DNA from 3 places in the Aeromonas sp. 130281 genome. Region 2 is predicted to be linked to each of the others. Evidence: riboswitches for the same ligand, from Rfam matches in the RefSeq annotation. Region 2 holds a riboswitch; each other region holds the start of a gene.
What was found. Region 2 has a riboswitch for cyclic di-GMP ahead of gbpA (N-acetylglucosamine-binding protein GbpA). Riboswitches for the same ligand answer to the same signal wherever they lie in the genome.
Positions count from the first base shown of each region.

Region 1: linked by a shared signal. The riboswitch ahead of AC1IN8_RS07495 (glycosyl hydrolase family 18 protein) and the one ahead of gbpA (N-acetylglucosamine-binding protein GbpA) in region 2 are both predicted to bind cyclic di-GMP.
Region 3: linked by a shared signal. The riboswitch ahead of lafK (lateral flagellar response regulator transcription factor LafK) and the one ahead of gbpA (N-acetylglucosamine-binding protein GbpA) in region 2 are both predicted to bind cyclic di-GMP.

Region 1 covers NZ_JBWVQS010000002.1:107,263-112,825, reverse strand. The annotation lists gene AC1IN8_RS07495 (glycosyl hydrolase family 18 protein) at 1-2,020, opposite strand, end outside; cyclic di-GMP riboswitch class I at 2,132-2,218, opposite strand; gene AC1IN8_RS07490 (hybrid sensor histidine kinase/response regulator) at 2,421-5,563, opposite strand, start outside.
Region 2 covers NZ_JBWVQS010000013.1:5,150-10,712, reverse strand. The annotation lists gene AC1IN8_RS20105 (methyl-accepting chemotaxis protein) at 67-1,752, shown strand; cyclic di-GMP riboswitch class I at 2,015-2,100, shown strand; gene gbpA (N-acetylglucosamine-binding protein GbpA) at 2,166-3,590, shown strand; gene AC1IN8_RS20095 (cytochrome b) at 3,691-4,221, shown strand; gene cbl (HTH-type transcriptional regulator Cbl) at 4,312-5,259, opposite strand; gene AC1IN8_RS20085 (sulfate/molybdate ABC transporter ATP-binding protein) at 5,376-5,563, opposite strand, start outside.
Region 3 covers NZ_JBWVQS010000004.1:45,139-50,701, forward strand. The annotation lists gene lfhA (lateral flagellar biosynthesis protein LfhA) at 1-1,113, shown strand, start outside; cyclic di-GMP riboswitch class I at 1,308-1,395, shown strand; gene lafK (lateral flagellar response regulator transcription factor LafK) at 1,648-2,910, shown strand; gene lfiE (lateral flagellar hook-basal body complex protein LfiE) at 2,922-3,248, shown strand; gene fliFL (lateral flagellar M-ring protein FliFL) at 3,267-5,006, shown strand; gene fliGL (lateral flagellar motor switch protein FliGL) at 4,993-5,563, shown strand, end outside.

The sequences.
Region 1 (5,563 bases), on a different contig from region 2:
TGGCCGGTACGCTGACCACGGGGGGCAGGTTCGGCTGCGGTGCCTTGTTGGTCACCACCACCTGATCCTTGGCCGAGAGCCCCTGATCGTCGGTCACGGTCAGCTCGAACACCAGATTGATGTCGGTAGTGGCGGCGTCCAGCACCACCCGGGCCTTGGCCTGGGTGGCATCCAGCAGGCTGGCCTGGGGCCCGGAGACCTGCTTCCAGCTGTAGGTCAGCGCGCCGCTTTCCGGATCGTGGGAGGCGCTGCCGTTGAGGGTCACCTCGGCCGGGCCTGTGACGCTCAGATCGCTGCCGGCATTGGCCACCGGCGGCTTGTTGACCGGCGGCAGACTACCCTCGCCGTGGCCCAGCCCCTCGTGCATGGCGTTGAGGATGTCGCCGTTGTCCGCGTCTATCTCCCAGGCGAACAGGCCGCCGAGCTGGTTCGCCAGCACGTACTGCCCCTTGGCCTTGACCGAGCGGTCGTTGTCGAAGCTGATGAGATCGCCGCTGCTGGCCTTGAACACATAGGGGGCCTCGGCCGACTCGTCATAGCCCTGCTCCCAGCCTGCGCCCATGCGGTTGTTGACGATGTCGCGATAATCCACCACGCCGTTTTCCCAGGTGCCGCTGACCGGCCCGGTCGCGGTGCCGGTGAAGGGATTGCCTGCCTGGTAGTTCTTCACGCCGGTCCAGCCACGGCCATACATGGCCGCCCCCACCACTATCTTGCCCGGTGTCACCCCCTGACCCAGCAGCGCCTTGACGCCCTTGTCGGTGGTGTACTTGGTGGCCGGATCCCAGCTGGAGGCAAAGAGGTTGGTCTGGTGGGCCAGATTCGTCAGGTCGAAGGCGCCGCTGAAGTCGTAGCTCATCAGGAAGATGTGGTCCATGTACTGCTGGGCAGCCTGATAATCGACCTTGGCAATCTTGTCACCGCCGGCGCTGATGGCCGAGGTGAGCTCATACTGGCGGCCGGTCTCGGCTTCCAGCTCGTCGAGCATGGCGCGCAGCTCCTGCATCAGCACCACATAGGTGGCACCATCGTTCGGACCGCCCAGGCTGGGGTTGGCCCCCTGGCCACCCGGGAACTCCCAGTCGATGTCCACCCCGTCGAAGAATTTCCAGGTCTGCAGGAACTCCTTGACCGAGGCGACGAAGGTATCTCGCTTGGTCTTGTCCCCCAGGAAGTAGAAGGGGTCGGAGAGGGTCCAGCCCCCGACCGACGGCAGGATCTTGAGGTCAGGGTGGGCCTGCTTGAGGGCCATCAGGTTGCCGAAGTTGCCCTTGTAGGGTTCATCCCAGGCACTGAGGTTACCCTGGGACATCTGGATCGCCGCCCAGGGATCGTGGATGGAGACCTTGAAGTCCTCACGACCGGCACAGGAGCGCTGCAGCGCCTCGAAGCTGCCGGAGATCTCTTTGAGGCTGTCGTTGATGCCGTTGCCGCCGCAGATGGGGGTGAAGCCGTAGAGGATATGAGTCAGGTTCTGGGCCGGGATCTTGTCCACGGTGAACTTGCGGCCGTAGACACCCCACTCCACGTAGTAGGCCCCCACCACCTTGCCGGACTTGTTGGCGTAGGGCTTGTTGTTCTCCTTGAGCGGCGCATTGAGCGGTGCCAGGTGGCTGCCGTCGGTATCGGCGACCATCAGCTCCTTCTTGTCGGAGAGGGTGCAGCCGTCGGCGTTGCACAGGGCCACCTGCATCTGGTAGCGGCCCCCCTTGGTCACCTTGAAGTTGGCGGTGCCCGCGGCGGAAGCGGGGCCTGACCACACCTCCTGGCCATCGAGCAGCACCTTGGCGGTCTGACCGACGTCACCGGACCAGAGGTTCCAGGTCACGCTGACCGGGGCGCCATCCTTGTGGACTGTCACCAGCTGGTTGTAGGCCGAGGCGGATTGATTGACTTCGACGATGGCGAACTTGGTGGGGCCCGAGCCTATGGTGGGTTTGCCCGGGGCAGCGGCGAAGGCGGAGGTAGCACAGAATCCCCCGACCAGGAGCGCCAGCAGGGAAAGTTTTGGACTTAACATATTTGAACTTCCTTATTTCGTTATTGGAATTAACAACGAAAAAGGCAACGCAACCTGCCAGGTAACGCAGACATCATCGCCACCATGGCTTGGCCCATGGACGATACAACCTGTGGTGACCCCGCTATCCTAGGTGCTTTGACCCTTAGACCGGAGGCTTTGCGTCCCGGACTTTCGTTCGGTTTGCCTTTTTGCACAACTTGATTTGCGACAAAAATAATCGCCGAATGACTATAGGAGGGAGTCGGAGGAGGCGCTACCTAGTAAAAATGACAGCGAATAGGACTCATTTTCCAGATTGTTCGCGAACATGCCGGCAAGCTGGCGCCAACATCGGTGATGCTGGCGCCTGATGACAGTTCCCGAACTTGCCAAACAATGCTTGATTGTGTGAAGGCTGTCACTGTATTGGCAGCAGCAGGCTGTTCATCAGCGCCCGCAGCTTGAGGGGTTTGACCGGCTTGCTGACGTAGCCAAAGCCGTGCTCACGGATCTGGGTCTGCAGCTCGCTCTTGCGATCCGCGCTGATGATGATGCCGCCGATGTCGTTACCATGGGCCAGCCGGATCATGTGCAGCGCCTGCAGCCCCGTCTTGCCGTCATCCAGGTGGTAGTCGGAGAGCACCAGCCGGGGCAGGAAACCGGCCCCTATGATCTCCTCTGCCTGCTCCAGGCTCTGGGCGCAGCGCACCTCGCAGCCCCAGCGTCCCAGCAGGGAGGCCATGGCGATGAGGATGTCCTCCTCGTTGTCGATGCAGAGCACCCGGATCCCTTCGAGCTGGCTGTCTCGCACCACGGGGGGCGCCAGCTGGCTCGGCGTCACGGGCCGGGTCGCTAGGTTGAGGGTGATGGCAAACACGGACCCCGCCCCGGGCCAGCTGCGCAGGGAGAGCTGATGTCCCAGCACCTGGGAGATGCCGCGGGCGATGGCGAGCCCGAGGCCAAGTCCCTGCTCCCTGGCGGTGCGGGAGTGATCGAGGCGGGAGAACTCGTCGAAGATCGCCTCCTGCTTGTCCAGCGGAATGCCGGGGCCATTGTCCCACACCTCGATGCGCACCTTGTCCCCCAGGCGGCGGCAGCCGAGCAGCACCCGGCCGCCCGGGTTGTAACGGAACGCATTGGTGAGGAAGTTCTGCAACACCCGGCGCAGCAGGCGCACGTCGCTGTAGACCGCGAGGCGGCTCTCCACCACGGAGAACTGGATCTCCCCCGCCTGGGCCAGCACTCCGAACTCCGCCTTGAGATTGCCCAGCACGTCGCTCAGGGCGAAATCGAGCTTCTTCGCCTTGAACTTACCCGCCTCGAGGCGCGAGATGTCCAGCAGATCCGTGATGAGATCCTCGGTTGCCCCCAGGGCGTCGTCGATGTGGCGGGCGATGCGGACCTGCTCCGCCGCCTGCTCCCCTCCCTGCGGCAGCATCTCCAGCAGGGAGGAGGTAAACAGCTTGGCCGCGTTCAGCGGCTGGGTCAGATCGTGGCTCACCGCAGCCAGGAAACGGCTCTTGGAGTGGTTCGCCCGCTCCACCTGCTGGTTCACCAGCAGCAGCTGGCGGTTGAGCTCGGAGAGTTCGTGGGTACGCTCGGCCACCCTCGCCTCCAGGTGCTCGTTCGCTTCCCGCAGCACCCGCTCCGCCGCCCGGAAGGGGGTGATGTCGGTGAAGGTCATCACGAAGCCCCCCGCCGGCATGGGATTGCCCTGCATCTCGATCACCCGGCCGTCCGGTCGCTCCCGCGCCGAGACATGGGGGCTGCCCCGCTTCATGAAGGCGACCCGGCGCGCCACCTGGGCCTCTATGTCCCCCGGGCCGCAGAGCCCCTGCCCGGCGTTGTAGCGGATGATCTCCTCGATGGAGCGCCCCACCTGGATGAGCCCGTGCGGATAGTGGAACAGCTCTATGTAGCGCCGGTTCCAGGCCACCAGCTTGAGCTCCCTGTCCACCACAGAGATCCCCTGCCCCATGTGCTCTATGGCCCCCTGCAGCAGGCCGCGGTTGAAGCGGAACACGTCCGAGGCCTCGTCCACTATGGTGGCTATCTCCTCGAGCTGCATGTTGCGCCCCTGCAGGGCAGAGGCCAGCACCAGCCGGGCGGAGGAGGTGCCAAATACCCCCGCCAGCAACCGCTCGGTGTGGGCAATCAGATCGGCCGACGCCTGCATCTGGGGCGCCAGGGTGCCGCCGCGCTCACCGGCGAAGCGGCCGAAGGCGCGCTTGACCCGGCTCGAGCCGACGAAGCGGGCCGCCAGCATCTCCAGCTCCTTGACCGAGACCCGCGCCTGGTAGAGCGCCGTGGTATCCCGGCTCGGCTTGCCGACGAAGTTGGCGGCCTGCAGCCGCTCGCTCACCGCCGCCCGCGACAGCAGGGATCCCGCCACGTAGCCGAGCAGGTTGAGCAACAGGCTCAGGAAGATGCACCAGGCCCCCAGGCTCAGCTCGCGGAAGGCGGGCCAGTCGGGGGGGGCCAGCAGCGCCTCCAGGGGCGAGCCCGCCAGCAGGCCGCTCTCGGCCAGCAGGGTCACGAACCAGAGGCTGACCCCGAGGGCGAGCCCGAGATAGACCCCCTTGCGGTTGCCGTGCCGCCAGTAGAGCCCGAGCAGCAGGGCAGGGGCGAACTGGGCCACGGCGCCGAACGACAGATAGCCGATGCGCGACAGGCTGGTGAGATCCCCGAGCCAGAGATAGAGCACCCAGGCCGCCAGCAGGATCAGCAGTATGGCGCCCCGGCGCACCTGCAGCAGCAGCCGCATCAGCCGCTCATCCCGCCCCTGCTGCCAGAAGCGGCGCAGCAGCACCGGCAGCACCAGATCGTTGCTGACCATGATGGCCAGGGCTATGGTGCAGACGATCACCATGCCGGTGGCCGCCGAGGTGCCGCCGAGAAACGCCAGCATCGCCATGCCGTCAAAGCCCAGCGACATGGGCAGGCTGATGACATAGGTGTCCGAGGCCATGTCTGCCCCCACCCACTGCTTACCCGCCAGCGCCAGCGGCCAGATGAAGAGCCCCATCAGGAACAGGTAGAGCGGGAACAGCCAGCGCGCCCAGTGCAGATCCTGGCCCTGGTTGTTCTCCACCACAGTCACGTGGAACTGGCGCGGCAGGCAGATGACGGCGCACATGGCCACCAGGGTATAGATGGCGAGCTCCAGCAGGCTGCCCGGTGACACCGCCACCACCGCATCGAGAAAGTCCCCGGCCACCAGGGTGCGGGCCTCGCTCGGTCTGGCGATGATGAGCCAGAGCGCGAAGCCCCCCACCGCCATGAAGGCGAGCAGCTTGACCACGGACTCGAAGGCGATGGCGACCACCATGCCGCGATGGTGCTCGGTGGCGTCCAGGTTGCGGGTGCCGAACAGTATGCTGAACAGGGCCAGCAACAGGGCGACGCCGAGGGCCAGCTCGGCCGTGTTGCCCGTGGGCCCCGCCGGCACCGAGTTGGCCATCAGCAGATCCAGCCCGGTGACGATGGCCTTGAGCTGCAGCACCAGGTAGGGAAGTATCCCCATGACGGCGATCAGGCTGATCACCATGGCCAGGCGCTGGG
Region 2 (5,563 bases):
AAAACAATCAAGGCCAGCCAGCTGACTGGCCCTCACCAGATCCGCACGGGAAAGAAGGAAAAGACTATGTTCAAGCTCGGTGATATCGCCGTGAGTCGCAAACTGATGCTGCTGCTCTCGGTGGCGCTGGTCGGCTTCATCGCACTGCTGCTCATCTCCGCCAGTGCCCTGCATCGCAACCTGATGAGTGAGCGGGAAGCCAGATTGCAGGCGGTGCTGGATCTCGCCATGAGCCGGATCCAGACCCTGGCCGCCACCCTGCCCGCCCCAGAGGCCCAGGCACAAGCCAAGGCCATGCTCGACAGCATGCGCTTCGATGGGGACAACTATCTGTTCGTGCTGGACGAGGATCGCAGGGTGGTGGTGCACCCTGCCAAGCCCGAGCTGGTCGGCCAGCAGATGGGCGGGACGCCCGCCGAATCCCACTGGCAGCGCATGGTGGATCTCGGCAAGGGCGGCCATCAGGGCCGCCTGGAGTACCAGTGGCTCTCCCCCTCCGGCGAGGCGGCCCAGAAGATGTCCCTGGTGGCCGGCTACCAGCCCTGGGGCTGGATCCTGGGCTCGGGCGTGCTGCTGCAGGACATAGAGGCCACCATCTGGTCCCAGTATGAGCTGATGGGAGGGGCCACCCTGCTGGTGATCCTGCTGATGGGGTGGCTTGGAGTGGCCATCAGCCGCTCCATCGTCAGGCCTCTCGCCGAGATCAAGGGGGCCATGGCCCAGGTGGCGGCCGGGGATCTGGTGGTGAGCATCCCGGTGCATGGCAAGGATGAGCTGGGGGCCGTCGCCACCAGCACCAATCAGGGACTGGACGCCATTCGCCGCGCCCTGCTGGAAGCCAGCCAGGGGGCCCGCAACGTGGCGGATGCCGCCCTGCGCATCGCCGCCTCCGCCGAGCAGACCAACCAGGCGGTCAACAGCCAGCGGGATCAGCTGGCCCAGCTCGCCACCGCCATGAACGAGATGAGCGCCACCATCTCGGATGTGGCGGGCCACGCCGAGAACACGGCCCGCGACACCCGGGACGCCACCAGCGAGGCCGGGCTCGGCAACGAAGACGTCCACGCCAGCGTGCACGGCATCCAGGCGCTCGCCACCGAGGTGGAGCAGGCCACCCATCAGGTCAATCGACTCAAGGAGGGGGTGATGCAGATAGGGGAGGTGACCGCCGTCATCAGCGCCATCTCGGATCAGACCAATCTGCTGGCCCTCAACGCCGCCATAGAGGCGGCCCGGGCCGGCGAGCAGGGTCGCGGCTTCGCCGTGGTGGCCGACGAGGTGCGCCAGCTGGCCAGCCGCACCCGCCACTCCACCGAGGAGATCCAGAGCACCATCACCCAGTTGCAGCAGCGGGCGGTTACCGCCGCCAGCGCCATGGATGCCAGCCGCAAGCTGGCGGAGAGCAGCGTCGGCCAGTCCGAGAAGGCGGGGCAGGATCTCTCCCTCATCGTCAACCACATCCAGCACGTGAGCGACATGGCGACCCAGATAGCCACGGCGGCGGAGCAGCAGAGCATGGTGGCGGAAGACATGAACCGCAACGTCAACGGCATCAATGACTCGGCGCTCGAGATGTCCCAGGCCGCCTCCCAGCTGGCCCAGGAGAGCGAGCTGCTGGCCGGGCTGTCGCGCAGCCTGGACGAGCGGCTGGCGGTGTTCAGGCTCGGCAATGGCCTCCCCCGGGATCTGGCGCCCGGTCAGGCCCCGCGCCCCTCGCCCTCCCACCGCCCAGACCAGTACCCGTACCACTGACCGTCTGACACAGTCCCATCCCCTGCCGGCCTCGCCGGCAGGGGATTTTTTCATTGATGAAAAATGTCGCGATTTTGCATCTTTTGACAGAGCTGGCGAAGCAAAACCCAACTTGATGAATTAAATATAATTTTAAAAACAGAGTGTTAAGTGATTGCTCTACTCCGATGAGGTCAAGCTGTAAAGATTTACACTTAATAATTTAATCAAAAGAAGCCATCATGGTGGCGCCGTCCTCAAGGGCGGCACCCTGACCCTTTATGTAGTCATTTGGCAAACTGGTTGAAAGGCCAGGACGCAAAGCCTCCGGTCTAAAGACATGTCGTCCAGGATAGCGGGGTTGCCACACCCAGGTGTGTCACGGGGAATTCCCCTGCCAACTTGACTGCCCACATCACCGAACAGAGGAATGTATGGCAGCAAAAATCCAACTCAATCATGTGGCCGCGGCGCTGGCGCTGCTGGCCAGCGGCGGCGTGCTCGCCCACGGTTACATCAGCCAGCCGGAAGGGCGCAACTATCTGTGCAAGACCGGCGGCAACAGCCAGTGTGGCGCCATTCAATGGGAGCCCCAGAGCCTGGAGGCGCCGTCCGGCTTCCCCGATGGCGGCCCCGCCGACGGCCAGATCGCCTCGGCCGGGCATCCGCAATTCGGTGAACTCAATGCCCAGACCAGCGATCGCTGGACCAAGCGCCAGGTGCAGGCCGGTCCCTTCGCCATCGGCTGGACCTTCACCGCCAACCACGTGACCCGCAACTGGCGCTACTACCTCACCAAGCAGGAGTGGAACCCGAACCAGCCCCTGACCAGGGACTCCTTCGATCTCAATCCGTTCTGCGTCATCGACGGGGGCATGGTGCAACCGCCCAAGCAGGTCACCCATCAGTGCACCCTGCCGGCGCGCACCGGCTACCAGGTCATCCTCGGGGTCTGGGAGGTGGGCGATACCGCCAACAGCTTCTACAACCTCATCGACGCCCAGTTCGATGGTGGCACCCAGCCGCCGCTGACCTGGAGCCAGGGCGGGACCATCTACCCCTCCACCGATCTGGTGGTCGGCGACAAGGCCAGGACCCGGGTATTCGACGCCAACGGCGAGCGCACCGATCTGCAGACAGTGCTGACCATAGGCTCCGCCGAGCAGGGTCAGAAGAACAACTGGGCCCATGATCTGGCCGCCAGGATCAACGCCGAGCAGAGCCAGATCCGCGCAGGCCAGCAGGGCACCGATGGCCAGTTCAACCCGGTCTACGGCCAGAACCCCGTCTACCTGAAGGCGGGCAGCAACCTGCAGCGGGTCGAGGTCCAGCTCGAGCAGCAGCAACCCCCGGTGGGCAACAGCATCAGCGTAAGCGGGCTGGAGAGCGAATACCTGCTCGACAACGGCAAGGTCACCCTCAACTTCACCGTCACGGCCGAGGGGGATCTCGCGGTCACCAACACCCTGTATGACCATGGCGGCGCCGCCAAGGGCCAGACCGGCGCCGACATCAAGGACAGCAGCCAGAGCTTCACCATGGCGGTCGGCGGTCTGAGCGCCGGCCACCACCAGCTGGTGATCGAGGGCAAGCCGAAGGCGGGCGGTGCCCCCCTGCAGCAGACCCTGGACCTGATGTTCAAGGATCCCGCCAGCGGCGGTGACTACCAGTACAGCTTCCCGGAGGGACTCAAATCCTATGCTGCGGGCACCAAGGTGCTGCAGCCGAAAGATGGCAAGATCTATCAGTGCAAGCCCTACCCCTACAGCGGCTGGTGCACCATCTGGACCAGCACGGCGACCCAGTATGAGCCCGGCGTGGGCACCAACTGGCAGGATGCCTGGACCCTGGTGAACTGATCCCCCGCAAGCAGAAGAGGCCCGAGCGGCCTCTTTTTTGTGCCTGTCATCCGGGCTCCCGGTGCCTCTCTGCACCCTGGGCCCCAGTCGGAAAAATCCCATGACGAAACACTACTATGACCCCCTGAGCCGCCTGCTGCACTGGCTGATGGCCGCCGTCATCCTCTACGCCACCCTGGCGGGCTACCTGATGCACCTGGTGATCGACAGCCACCCCAGGCTGTTTCAGTTTCTGTCGGTGTTGAACATGTCGATGGCGACCCTGATCACCCCGCTCTTCCTGCTGCGCTGGGGCTGGCGGCACTGGCGCGCACCCCTGCCCGAAGATCAGTCCCAGCCTCACCATCCCGCCGCCAGACTGGCGCACGCCCTGCTCTACGGCCTGATGTTTGTGGTGCTGCTGAGCGGCTTCCTGATGCTGGAGCAGGGCTACTCCCTGTTCTGGCTCTACCCGGTCGCCAACCCGATCGGCTCACCGGAGATCAACGCCTTCTTCTTTGGCGTCCACCGCCTCGGCTGCCTGGCGCTGGCTGCGCTGGTCCTGCTGCACGTGGCCGCCGCCCTCTACCATCACAGGATCAAGGGGGATCGCACCCTGTATCGCATGCTGGGCCCCCAGAGCGAGCGCTAACCAATGAGCGAGGCTCTGGGCCTGGCTGAAGCATCGAATAAGCAAGCAGGGAGCCAAGGGCTCCCTGCTTTCTCAGACCATGCGCCCCATTCAGATCTGGTAGTCGAGCAGGGGCTCGTTGCTCATGGCCCTGGCCTGGATCTCCGCCAGCGCCAGCTCGGGGTTGCAGAGCTGGATGAACTGCCAGGTGAAGTTGTGCTGGAACTGCCCCTGCTTGAGGCCGATCCAGGCGGTGTGCGGCGCAAACAGCCGGCTGCCGTCGAGCTGCACCAGCCCCTTGTCCCGCTGGGGATCGAACGCCATGTCCGCCAGTATGCCCACCCCCATCTCCAGCTCGACATAGGTCTTGATGACGTCGGAGTCCTGGGCGGTCAGCAGGATCTGCGGATGTATCCCAGCCTCGGCAAAGGCCTCATCCACCCGCACCCGCCCCGTCAGGCCCGCCTGATAGGTCACTATGGGCCAATGGGCCAGGGCCGCCAGGGTGAGTTCCCGCTCGGCGGTGAGGGGGTGCTGCTCCGGCACCACTATGTTGTGGTGCCAGCGGTAGTAGGGAAACGCCACCACCCCTTCGCTCTTGTCGAGCTGCTCGCTGCTGATGCCGATGTCCACTTCGCCGGTCTGCACCAGCCGCACTATCTCCTCCGGGCTGCCCTGACGCAGCTCCAGCTGCACCAGGGGGAACTGCTCGCGAAACGCCTTCACCACACGGGGCAGGGCATAGCGCGCCTGGGTGTGAGTGGTCGCTACCAGCAGCCGCCCCGAATCCCGGTTGGCGAAGGTGCTGGCCAGTTTGCGGATATTGTCGGCGTCCCCCAGGATGCGCTCGGCGATCACCAGCAGCTCCTTGCCCGGCTCCGTCATGCCGAGCAGCCGCTTGCCGTAACGGATGAAGAGCGCGAGCCCCAGCTCCTCCTCCAGCTCGCGGATATGGCGGCTGACCCCGGACTGGGAGGTAAAGAGGGCATTGGCCACCTCGGTCAGGTTGTAATCCCGCCGCGCCGCTTCCCGGATAATGCGTAATTGCTGAAAATTCACCTCATCGCCTCCTGCGCTGAGTGGCGGTGGATGCTGCCACCGTCCTCTTGTTATTGGGTGGCCGGATCAGAGTCCGGCTGCAAGCCTGAAAAGAGTCTCGTCTTGGGCGCTCGCCCTCAAATCTGGTAGTCGGGATAGAGCTGCGCATGTCGGGCCACCAGACGCACCCCCTGGCCGGGGGCGAAGGCACGGGCCGCCTCCTTGCTCAGCTCGGCCTCGTAGTGAGCCCCCCTGGTCTCGCCATCCCCGCGCAACTCCACCCGGATCCGCGGCCCCATGGGCAGCAGACGGGTGATGGTGGCGC
Region 3 (5,563 bases), on a different contig from region 2:
AAGGACCCTGCCCTGGATGCGGCCGAAGAGTTGACGAGGCAGATGGTGCAGCCGGAGCCGCAGGGGCTGGACTGGCAGGATCTGCCGCCGGTGGATGCAGTCGCCATCGAACTGGGCTATCGGCTGGTGCCGCTGGCCGAGGCAAACAAGGGGGCCGAGCTGCTCGCCCGGGTGCGCGGCATTCGCAAGACGCTCTCCGAGCAGTATGGTTTCCTGCTGCCCGAGATCCGGGTACGGGACAACCTGCAACTGCAACCGGACCAGTATCGCATCAAGCTGTCGGGCATCGCCCTGGCCACGGGGAATGTGGATTGCCAGCGGCTGATGGCCATCAGCAGCGGGGAGACCTATGGGGCCCTGGACGGCGAGCTGACCCAGGATCCGGCCTATGGCATGAACGCGGTCTGGATCTCGCCGGACAACAAGGCCAAGGCGCTCAACCTGGGTTACTCCGTGGTGGACTCCGCCACCGTCATCGCTACCCATGCCAGCAAGCTGCTCAGGGAGCAGCTCGATGGGCTCTTCGGTCATGACGAGGTGGGCAAGCTGGGCCAGTATCTGGCCACCCAGTCGCCCCGCCTGGCGGAAGAGCTCAATCTGGCCCTGACCCAGATGCAGCAACTGCGGGTCTTCCGTCAGTTGCTCAAGGAGCAGATCAGCCTCACCGATATCCGCACCATAGCCACCACCTTGCTGGATGCGAGCGAGCTGACCAAGGATCCTGTGCTGCTGGCCTCGGACGTGCGCTGCGCCCTCAAGCGTCAGATCGTCAGGCAGGCGATCGGATCCCGCGACATACTGGCGGCCTTCACCCTGGATGATCGGCTGGAGCAGACTCTGCTGACGGCAATGAATCAGTCCCAGCAGCAGGGAAAAATCCAGCTGGACAGCTTCCCGGTCGACCCGCAATTGCTGGCACAGTTGCAGCAGAACATGCCGCTGGTGAAGGAGCAGTTGCAGCAGCAGGGGTATGCGCCTGTGCTGGTGGTCATGCCCCAGCTCAGGCCGTTGATCGCCCGTTATGCCCGATCCTTTTCAAAGGGTCTCAAAGTGCTCTCTTATAACGAGATCCCGGAAGATTTGCGGGTCGAGGTAATTGGCACCCTGGGCTGAAGTGGAATTGCCACGCCCATATGCCGGCAGGAAGAGACTATTCCGCACATCTGCTTGAATTGTCATATAAAGCCGTTATGATGTGACGGCTTTTGACGCGACACAGACTGACAGTGAAAAAATAAAATAGAAACAGTCAGATGTGTCACATGGCTTAAGGACAACCAAGCCATGCCATCCTAATACGGGTCGTCGCATGATAAAGGCAAACTGAACTGAAAAGTCAGGACGCAAAGCCTCCGGTCTAACAGCATTGATGCTAATGATAGCGGGGTTACCAAGGCCATGATTCCAGCCTTGTTTTCATACCGATATAGGGTAAGTGCTCAATAAGAAGTGCTGCCCCGTCCTGGTGCGTTTTTATTTTTTGAGCGTCAGTTCTGTTGATTGATTCATGTGCAATCACAGGTTCGGGTTAATATGTTTTCTGATTTATCTATCAAGGAAAATTCAATACCCGTCGGTATTGAATCTCATGCTCATTTATTATTAGTTTCCTCTTCGTTATCAAATGGAGACGATGTTGAGGGAATATTGTTGAAGGCAGGCTATCGCGTTTCTTGCCTGAATTCTGTCCCGCTGGCCAAGCAATTTCTCTCTCACCATTCAGCGGATCTCGTGCTGCTCGACATGGCGGTCATGACCGAGGCCGGTCCCTCAATGGTGCAGGAGCTGGCGGGTACCGACTGCGTCATCCTGGTCAATGAGCACCAGGCCTATCTGGCGGCGGAGGCCATGCGGGCCGGCGCCATCGACTACATCATCAAGCCTTTCAGCCAGCGCCAGATCCTCGATGTGGTGAGGGGAGCCCTGCGCCTGCGTCAGGCCATTCCCAACCTGATCGCCACCTCGCCCCTGAGCCTGCAGGTCTTGCAGCTTGCCAGGCGGGCTGCCAAAACCTCGGCCACCATCCTCATCGGCGGCGAGTCGGGGACGGGCAAGGAGCGGCTGGCCCGCTACATCCACGAGATGTCCAGCCGGGCGGGCAAGCCCTTCGTGGCCATCAACTGTGCTGCCATCCCCGAAGCCATGCTCGAATCCATCCTGTTCGGACACAGCAAGGGGGCCTTTACCGGCGCGACCGCCAGCCAGCAGGGCAAGTTCGAGCTGGCCCAGGGGGGCACCCTGCTGCTCGACGAGATCTCCGAACTGCCGCTCGCATTGCAGGCCAAGTTGCTGCGGGTGCTGCAGGAGAAAGAGGTCGAGCGGCTGGGCAGCCATCAGGTGATTGCGCTGGATGTGCGGATCATCGCCGCCAGCAACAGAGACCTGAGGGAGCTGGTGTTGCAGGGGGAGTTTCGCGAGGACCTCTTCTACCGGCTCGATGTGCTGCCCATGAGCTGGCCTGCCCTGCGGGAGCGGCCGGACGACATACTGCCGCTGGCGGAGTACTTCATCGAGCGCTACGCCGCCCAGCAGGGGTATCGCCTCAGCGAGAGCGCCTGCAAGCAGCTGCTCTCCTATGACTGGCCGGGCAATGTGCGCGAACTGGACAACGTGATCCAGCGGGCACTAATTATGGCTCGCGGATTGCATATTCAGGCGGTCGATTTGATGCTGCCCCATTATGCCGTCGAAGCCGACAACCTGTTACCGCAGACGCTTGCGGCCCCGGAGGGGCTCAGCGAGACCAAACGGCATGCCGAATTTCAATTCGTCCTGGAGACGTTGCGCCGTTTTCGTGGTCACCGGACTCGTACGGCCGAAGCCCTTGGGATGACGACCCGGGCACTTAGATACAAGCTGGCTGCCATGCGCGAGCAGGGCATCGATGTCGAGCAGCAGATTCAAAACTAAGGGATAACCGAGTGAAGATTGAGATCATGTCATCACAGGTGACGCTCCTGCAGCAGATGCAGGAAATGCAGCGCGTCGCCAGTCACACCCCTTCCATCGAGCCTAACGACGCCTCGGCTGTCTCGTTCAGCGACGCCATGCGTGACGTCGTCGGCCGGGTCAACGAACAGCAGAATGTCGCGTCCAGACTGATGACCGCCGTCGACGCGGGTCAGAGCGACGATCTGGTGGGGGCCATGGTGGCCAGCCAGAAGGCAGGTCTCAGTTTTTCCGCCCTGATGCAGGTGCGCAACAAACTGATGACAGGCTTCGATGACATCATGCGCATGCCGCTCTGAGGGTAGGTCATGACTGAATTGGTATCATCCTCGCCGGGGGCGTCGGGCTCCCTGATCGCCCGGGTACAGGAAGGGATGCGCAACTGGCGCACCCTGTCCCGGGACAACAAATCCATCCTGACCATAGCGCTGCTTGCCGCCATAGTGGCGGGCACCATAGTGGTGATCCTCTGGACCTCCAGCAAGAACTATGTGCCCCTCTACGGCAAGCAGGAGCTCTACGACACCGCCAACATCATGGAGATGCTGGAGAAGGAGCAGGTGCCCTTCCGGCTGGAGAAAAGCTCGGGCCAGATCCTGGTGCCTGAGAGCCAGCTCGCCCACGTGCGCATGGCGCTGGCGGCGCGCGGGGTCAGGGCGGCCATGCCGGCCGGCCTCGAGGGGCTGGACACAGTGACCGGTCTTGGCACCAGCGAGTTCATGGAAGGGGCGCGCTACCGCCATGCCCTGGAAGGGGAGCTGGCCAGAACCATCATCTCGCTGGATGCGGTGCGCAGCGCCCGGGTGCATCTGGCCATCCCCAAGCGGACCCTGTTTGTCGGCCGTGACGAAGAGAAACCCAGCGCCTCTGTGATGCTGGATCTGCAACCCGGTCAGTCCATGGAGCCGGGTCAGGTCGAGGCCATCGCCAACCTGGTGGCGGGCAGCATCTCGGGCATGAAGCCCGGTGCCGTGACCATAGTGGATCAGGCGGGCCAATTGCTGAGTGCCGAGTTTGGCGACAAGGCGGGATTCGGCAAGCAGAGCGTCCAGCAGATGGAATACGTGCGCAAGCTGGAGCAGTACATCCGCCAGCGTGCCAGCGACATGCTCCATCCCATGCTGGGCACCGGCAACTTCCGGGTCCAGATCGCCGCTGACGTCAACTTCAACGCGGTGGAAGAGACCCAGCAGCAGCTGGATCCCAACGGTGTGGTGACCAAGGAATCCAACAAGTCCGACAAGACCATAGATGCCCTGGCGCTCGGCATCCCGGGGGCCCTGTCCAACCGTCCTCCCGAGACGGCGCCCCAGACAGAAGCGGCTGCCGAGGGGAATGCGGCGACGCCGGAGCCTGCCAAGAACGACACCCGCACCGAACGGCAGGAGGTCAGCAAGCAGTACGAGAACAGCCGCACCATAGTGCATACCCGCTATCAGCAGGGACGGCTGGAGCGGATGAACGTATCCATCTTGCTCAATCAGCAGAGCGGCCCCAAGGGGGGCTGGAGCGCCGAGCAGCTGGAGCAAATCCGCCAGATGGTGGAGCGCTCCGTCGGCTTTGACGGCGTGCGCGGCGATCAGATCAGCCTGCAGGTGTTCGACTTCACCGGCGCCGTGCCGGTGACGCCACCGGAATCGAGCTGGCTGGAGACCCCTTACTGGCAAGACTCCCTGCGCTACCTGGTGGGTGGTCTGCTGGGGCTGACCCTGGTGTTCTTCGGCATTCGCCCCCTGGTGAAGCACCTGGTGCGCACCCAGCAATATCCTGATGCCGAGCCGGAACAGGAGCAGGATGAAGAGCAGGAACCGACCATAGGTCTCTCCATGCGCCGTGACGGGGATGACGAGGCTGACGGCACCGCGGTTGGCAAGAACCTGCAGCAGGGGGAATACAAGCTGGAGCCCCAGTTCTCCTCGCTGGATCTGGAGGCGCTGCCGGAGCCTGGCTCCGAGCTGGAGGTACAGCTCAAGCACCTGCAACTGCTGGTGGATAAAGACACTGCCCGGGTGGCGGAAGTGGTCAGACAATGGGTGAGTGGCAATGAACAACGGTAATCTGAACCAGAGCGCGGTCGACATCGACATCGACAACCTCGAGAAGGCCGCCATCCTGCTGCTGAGCATGGGCACAGAGGCGGCCGCCAAGGTCATGCAGAAGCTGTCGCGGGACGAGGTGCAGCGCCTCATCTCCAAGATGGCGGGCCTCTCCGGCGTGAGCTCGATAGAGGCAAAGTGGACCCTGCAGCAGTTCTTCAACCAGTATCGCGAGCAGAGCGGCATCGGCAGCGCGTCTCGTGAGTACCTGGAGCAGACCCTGGATCTGGCGCTGGGTCAGCGCCTCTCCCGCAGCCTGCTCGACAGCCTCTACGGGGATGCGATGAGCCAGGACATCCAGCGCCTGCAATGGGTGCCCGCGGATGTCTTGGCCCGCTTCTTTCGCAACGAACACCCCCAGATGCAGGCGGTGCTGCTCGCCTTCCTGCCGCCCCAGACCGCCTCGGCCGTGCTCGATGCCCTGCCGGGGTCGGTCCATGACGATCTGCTGGTGCGGGTCGCCAGCCTCAGCTCGGTCAGCGAGCATGTGCTGGCCGAGTTGAGGCTGACCCTGGATC